DNA from 2 places in the Dietzia sp. PP-33 genome. Region 1 is predicted to be linked to the other one. Evidence: riboswitches for the same ligand, from Rfam matches in the RefSeq annotation. Region 1 holds a riboswitch; the other holds the start of a gene.
What was found. A riboswitch is a leader RNA that binds a small molecule or an ion and turns the genes downstream of it on or off. The one in region 1 is predicted to bind cyclic di-AMP.
Positions count from the first base shown of each region.

Region 2: it holds a riboswitch for cyclic di-AMP, as region 1 does, so the genes downstream of both, NJE57_RS07980 (transglycosylase family protein) here and NJE57_RS10955 (C40 family peptidase) in region 1, are expected to answer to the same signal.

Region 1 covers NZ_JAMYEI010000005.1:217,216-220,607, forward strand. The annotation lists gene NJE57_RS10950 (NlpC/P60 family protein) at 1-1,124, opposite strand, end outside; gene NJE57_RS10955 (C40 family peptidase) at 1,287-1,901, opposite strand; cyclic di-AMP (ydaO/yuaA leader) riboswitch at 1,915-2,066, opposite strand; gene NJE57_RS10960 (hypothetical protein) at 2,147-2,275, opposite strand; gene NJE57_RS10965 (DEDD exonuclease domain-containing protein) at 2,531-3,392, shown strand, end outside.
Region 2 covers NZ_JAMYEI010000003.1:372,951-376,342, reverse strand. The annotation lists gene NJE57_RS07990 (helicase-associated domain-containing protein) at 1-855, opposite strand, end outside; gene NJE57_RS07985 (hypothetical protein) at 958-1,158, shown strand; gene NJE57_RS07980 (transglycosylase family protein) at 1,244-1,873, opposite strand; cyclic di-AMP (ydaO/yuaA leader) riboswitch at 1,885-2,041, opposite strand; gene NJE57_RS07975 (hypothetical protein) at 2,219-2,500, opposite strand; gene NJE57_RS07970 (cold-shock protein) at 2,620-3,021, shown strand; gene NJE57_RS07965 (DUF2771 family protein) at 3,031-3,392, opposite strand, start outside.

The sequences.
Region 1 (3,392 bases):
ACCGGCATCGCGTCGACCTTCTCCAGCTTGACCGGGACGCCGTAGGTCGGCGCGTGCAGCACCAGACCGTCGCCTGCGTACATGCCGACGTGGGTCGCCTCCGGGAAGTAGATCACGAGGTCGCCCGGTTGGATATCGGCCATCGCGACGGGCGCTCCCGACACCGCCTGCGCCTGACTCGACCGCGGTAGCGTCTTGCCCTCCCGGGCGTAGGACCACACCATGAGTCCCGAGCAGTCGAACTCCGACGGGCCGGTCGCCCCCCATGAATACGGCGCGCCGAGTCGGGTGAGGGCCACGTTCAGAGCGGCCGAGTTGACCCCGTCGGCGGGCGGCGCGACGTAACCCGGGGGCACGAGCGGCCCTCCGGCCCAGAGCCGACGTTGGGTGTCCGAGAGCGCGTCCACCCGGGTCCTCACCTCGTCGATCCGCGCCCTCATCTCGTCCGTCCGGCGATCGATCTCATCCGACCGATTCTGTGCGTCCCGGGCGGATACCCGCGCGAGCTCCGAGGCCGCCTCGGCGTCCAGTCGGAGGCGGGCGGCCTCCACCGAGGCCGCCCGCGACGCGTCGAGCGCGCTGGTGGTCGTACCGGAGAGCCGCTGCAGGGTCCCGAGCCGGTCGACCAGGTCGCGGGGACTGTCGGCGAGTACCGCGGCACGGGTGGCGCCGGTGTCACCCCCCCGGTAGCGCATGGTCGCGAGGCGGTCGACGAGGGACTGGTCCCGCGAGGCGTCCACATCGGCGGCCAGAGCACGTGCGACGGCGACACCGGCCTCACGTTCGCGACGATCACGCTCGGCGACCGCGCGGTCGAGGTCCGACCGTGCCTGATGCAGTTCCTCCCCCAGGGCACCGGCCTCCTCGGACAACCGCGCCAGCTCGGCCAGGTCCTCGCCGGCCGGGGCGGTGTCGACGGTGGGAGCGATCGAGGTGGTGGGAACGGTGGGGGCGGTAGGGGTGGTGGGGGCGGTAACAGTGGCGGGGGGCGCAGGGGGCTCGACGACACCCGGCGACGTACCGGGCGGTGGGGCGAGAATCTGCGCCGAGGCCACCCCGGCACCAGCGCTCAGTACTGTTGCCGCGGCCACGGATATCGCGACCGCTCGGACACTGCAGGTCATGGGCACTGTCGAGCTCTCGGTTAGGTGTTCTCTGACGACCGGAATGCGGCGGAGACGCCGTCATGCTCCGTGGTCGGGATGGTACAGACGACGAACCCCGCCGACACCGGTTATGCGTCCGGTGGTCGGCGGGGTTCGGGAGAGCGCGTGACCCGGGGCGACTCAGTAGTAGCGGGTCGCACCGTAGAACGGCATGGAGTCCAGCGGGGCGTAGTGCACTGAGCTGCCCGAGGACGGGGAGTGCACGACCTGGCCGTTGCCGGCGTAGAGGCCGACGTGGCTGGCGCCGTCGTAGAAGGCGACGATGTCGCCGGGCTGCAGGTCGGCCTTGGCGACCTGGGTGCCTCCGCCGATCTGGGCCTGGCTGGTGCGCGGGATGGAGATCCCGGCCTCCTTGTATGCCCAGGACGTCAGACCGGAGCAGTCGAACGAGCTGGGACCGGTGGCGCCCCACACGTAGGGGGAACCGACCCGGGTGCTGGCGGCGTCGACGATCCGCTGGCCGGTGGAGACGACCGGAGCCGGGGTGGCGAACTCGACAGGTGCCGCCTGGGCGGGGGCCGCCTGCACGAGACCGGCGGGGAGGGCGACGCCCTCAGGGAGGTCGACGGTGACCTGGGCGGGCACGCCCGGCAGGCGGAGCTCGACGGGCACGTCCACGGTCACGGGCGCGGCGGCCGCGGTACCGGAGGCGGCTACGGCGGCCCCGGCTGCGAGCAGTCCTGCGGCGGCGGCACGGCGCCCGGTCGAACTGGTCTTGATGCTGTGAGCTCCCACGAGACTGATATCCTCTTCCTTCCTGCGACACCGACCGGGTTAGCTGACGGGTTCGGACACGGAAGTCTGTCCTACGCCCCCGGGCCTTTTCGGCCTACAGGCGATTCACCCCAGTGGAACGTGGTTCCCCGGTGCGCCCTGCGGGCGCTTAGGTGGTGACCCCGGCTCCCCACCGGCGGGCGGGTGATGACTTCCGAGGTCTCAAAAAGGTTACGAAACCATCTCGTCGAAGTCCAGTCCATCCGCTACGCGGCGGTGTGAGTAGCCACGATCTCGAGGGACGAGACCATTCCGAGTTCCATGAGCACCTCGATCGCGGTGCGCACCTCAGGCTCCAGGACGTATCCGCACGACTCCTCGGAAAGTGCGCTCACCTGCACAGAATCGGAAGTGAGCAGAGCGACAACGCAGTCCTCGCACTGTTGCGGGCGAACCGGGCACCGTGAGCAGTCCATCGACAACATGATCTACATCACACTCCGTCCTGGGCGTGTTGCCCATTCGTTACCGCGCCGCGATCTACCGCCCGCGACAGACCGTAGGGGCGGGGTACGACATCCCCTCCCGCGGTCGCCGTCGGACGGGTGGCCACCCCGGCCCTGTCGGACCGGGTCGCTACCGTTTCCGGCATGCCCTCGCCTCCTACCCGAGTCCCGGCCCGACCGTCCGGGGTCCAGGCGGCGTTCGACGAACTCGAACCGATGCTCTCCGAGGTGACGTTCGTCGTGGTGGACCTGGAGACCAGCGGCACACGACCGGGGACGGACGAGATCACCGAGATCGGAGCGGTTCGCGTGCGGGGCGGCGAGGTCCGGGCGGAGCTGTCCACGTTCGTGGCCATCGACGGCCACCTCCCTGGACACATCAGCAGGCTCACCGGCATCGCCCCCGGGGATCTCGTCGGGGCCCCCTCATTGGGCGAGGTGATGGCGACGTTCCTGGAGTTCTCGCGCGGGGCCGTCCTGGTAGCCCACAACGCGCGGTTCGACCTCGGGTTCCTCCGCGCGGCAGCCGCGTCCACCGGCCATCCGTGGCCCGACCCCCCCTCGGTCTGCACCCTCGCCCTGGCGCGGAAGGTGCTCCACCGGGGCGAGACCCGCGGTCATCGTCTCGGTGAGCTCGCCGCTCATCTGGGCTCGGCCGTCGAGCCGAACCACCGGGCCCTCCAGGACGCCCGTGCGACCGTCGACGTTCTCCACGCCCTCATCTCCCGGGTCGGCGACTGTGGGGTCGCCACGCTCTCGGAGCTCCGTGCGTACGACGGTCGCCTCACGCCCGAGGTACGGCGCCGCGCCTCCTTGACCGACCCGCTCACCACCGGGCCCGGGGTCTACGTCTTCCGAGACGGCTCGGGCGGCGCCCTCTACGTGGGCTCGTCCGGCTCGGTACGCCGGAGGGCCCGCTCCTACTACTCCGGCGGGGACTCGCGCAGCAGGATGCGGACCATGGTCGGGCTGGCCGCGAGCATCGAGTCGGTGGCGTGCGCGCACC
Region 2 (3,392 bases), on a different contig from region 1:
GAGAGCGTCGCATCGGTGCAGGAGGTCGAGGGCGGCCACGCCCCCGGAGGCGTCGACCCTGGTGGCGGAGGTGCTCTTCCTGGTGGACCCGGTCTTCGCGGTGCCGCCGTTCCTCGTGTCGGGCCCCGCCCAGGCGGGCACGTCGAGCAGCGAGGAGCCGCCGGGGCGGGCTCCGTGCCGGGCCCGGTCCAGTGAGTGGGCCCGGGGTACGACAACCTCGCCGTCCTCGGTTCCGGTGAGCTCGGCGAGTCCGGCATCGGCGAGTTCGGCCGCCGCGGCGCGGACCGCGTCCGAGGCGCCCGGACCGAGGGCCCCGACCGGTGTCCGGCCGCGGGCGATGGCCTCGAGAACTCCCAGTGCCCGGTCCGACAGGCCGCTCCACGCGGTGTCGAGCCCGGCCCCGACTGGCTCTCCGGGACGGGGAGCGGCCACCGGAGCCGCCTCGACCGCCGCGCCGGTGACGGGGACGATCCGGGCGTGCGCCGGGTCGCCCCAGAACAGCGCGAGATCCCGGAGGGTGCCCACTGCCGCGCGGAGAGCCGGCTCGTCGTCGTCGACACCCAGCCGTCCCGACACCGCGCCGAGTGGAACGGGGCCGGAATCGGCGCCGAGCGCCGCAGCGGTGGACAGCACCAGTAGCTCGGGCCACGTCAGGGTGTTCATCGCGCGCGCCGTCGACGCCGGCAGCCGCAGCCGGGAGGCGAGCACGTCGAGCGAGGCCGGGGGAGGGGTGGCCACGTCCGCGCGCAGCTCGCACAGGCGGACGAGGGTGTCATCGGACAGGCCGGCCAACCAGGCGGGAAAATCGGGTTCGCCGCTGGTGGGGTGTCGGGTCGTGACGCGCGAGGGGGACATGTCCGCACCAGCCTAGTGAGGTCCGGCGGCCGGCGAGTACCGGTGACGGTGGGATCAGACCCGGTTGCTGACGGATCGGGCCCGAGGTGAGAGAATGAACACGTGGCTGCCAAGAAACTGACCTACGACAACCCGGGATGGCCCGACGACTCGTTCGGCGAGCACCCCGTGACCGAACTAGCTGCGCTCGTGGCGGGGGGACTGTCCCCCTTCGGACAGGAGATCTTCCCGTTGCCGCAGCGGCGCCTGGACTACGTCCACCCGGACCCCGTGGTCCACAGGACCGTGTACCAGCCCCGCTGACCCCCGGCACGCGCGGGACACGACGACAGGGCCGCCCTCCCCGTAGGGAGTGGCGGCCCTGTCGTCGCGGTCTGGTCGAGCGGTATCAGTTGGCCAGGTAAGTGGAGAAGAAGCCGTCCACGGCCGACTGGTTGTCGGCGTACGCGGCGTCCACGAGATCCTTGTTGGCCTGGTAACCGTCCGTGATCGGGAGCGCGATGCCGCGCCCCTCGGCGAACGCGGAGAGCGTCGCCACATGGTCGGCGGCGGTGACGGCCTCCGGTGCCGCGGGGGCGGCCGGGGCCGCGGGAGCGGGGGCGGGGGCCGCCTGGGCGACGTCACGGGGCGTCGGGGCGGAGTTCAGTCCGAGCTTGGCCGAGCAGGCGGGCCACGCTCCCCAGCCCTGGCCGGCGAGGGTCTTCTCGGCGATCGCGATCTGCTGCTCGCGGGTGGCCTGGTTGGCGGTCGGCGCGTACTGCGTGCCGCCGTAGGCCGCCCAGGTGCTCGGCGAGAACTGCAGGCCACCGTGGTAGCCGTTGCCGGTGTTGATGCCCCAGTTGCCGCCGGCCTCACACTGGGCCAGACGGTCCCAGTCGGAGTCCGGGGCGGCGCTCGCGGCCGGTGCGAGGGCGAGCCCGGCGGCGGAGAACGCGGTGCCCGCGAGGACGACCTTCACCGCCGTCCTGGGCGCGGAGGCGGGGGTGGCAGCGCGGTGGCGTCCGGTGTTCGAGGTCATATACGCGTCAGTCCTTTTCACTCTGTGCCTACGGGGTGAGCTGTCGGGTTCGGACGAGTGCGCCCGGCCGCCTGCGGCGGCTTCACCCCCAGGCGACCTGAGGTCGCCGGCCCGTGGTGGGCCCTGATCGGGTCCCCCGTCCCCGCCCGGTAACGGTCAGTGTCGCATCGGCCGCAGGGCGGGGTTAGGTGGTGCGTCCGATGCCAACTCGCTGACGAGTCTGCATCGAACTGTAGCGGCTTGATGCCGGATCGTCACCATTCTGAGATAAAACCAGGTCGCAGAGGTCGACGGCCTCGGCGTTATCTGCTCGTTACCAGCGAGTTCGAGAAGTGGTGGGTCTGGTCACACCCTGGGAGGCCGCGAGCCCAGGATCGCGTACAGCAGGCCCAGGAGGAATCCGACCGGGGTGAAGACCATCGCACCCACGTAGAGGACGGTGGGTGCGTCCCGACCGAGGACGAGCGGGGTGGCCGCGGCGAGAACCGTGAACACCACTCCGACCGCGAAGATGGCCAGCGCCGCGACGAACAGGCCGCGGCGTCGCGGGCGGGTCGGGGCGGGCTCGGCCGTGCGGGGTGCCCAGGGATCGGGGTCGTCGGCGGGTCGTCGAGCGTCTGAGGTCACACGGGGAGGCTACCGGCCCCGCGGGGGCGGCGGACCAACGCGTGGGCGAGGGTAGTCTCTGAGGTTGGTCGAGGTTGCCGGGCGTGCGTGCGCACGCCCGTGTGGAGAGGTGGTTCGCGGTGCCCAGTGGCAGGGTCAAGTGGTACGACGCGGAGAAGGGCTTCGGCTTCCTGTCCCACGAGGGCGGGGAGGACGTCTACGTCCGCTCGGACGTGCTCCCGGAAGGGGTGGACACCCTCCGGCCCCGCCAGCGCGTGGAGTTCGACATGGTCTCGGGCCGGCGCGGCCCGCAGGCCCTGCGCGTGGTCGTCCACGAGGAGCCCTCCGTCGTCCAGGACCGCGCGCCTCGTGGCGGCCCCAGGCACTCGGCCGACGAGCTGCACGGGATGGTCGAGGACATGATCAAGGTGCTCGAGACGACCGTCCAGCCGGAGCTGCGTCGCGGCCACCGTCCCGACCACAAGGTGTCGGGGCGCGTGGCGTCCGTGCTCCGTGCGGTCGCCCGCGAACTGGACGCGTGACCGGCCTGCTCACCCCTCGTAGGTGACGCCGACCGACCACTCGCCGTTGAGGATGGTCTCGGAGCCGTCGGCCGCGTAGACGATCGCGACCGCGCGGATCGCCAGGCCCTCGATCCGGCCCTCGTCAGGGAGGGTGACCGGGATGAGGAGCTCGCCCGGCCCGTCCGGTCCGACGGTGTACTCGCGCACCCCGTCGGCGCGGATCTCGTAGACGTCGAGGGTGGCCCGGCGCAATTCCACCGGGAGCCGGACGGTGAGGGTGTGTTCACCCCGTACGGTGAACTCGCCCACCGGGTTGCTGTAGCTGGTGCCGTCGAGGTCCGTGGCGGTGAACGGGAGCACCTCGACGTGGTCGCGATCGGTGGCGACGG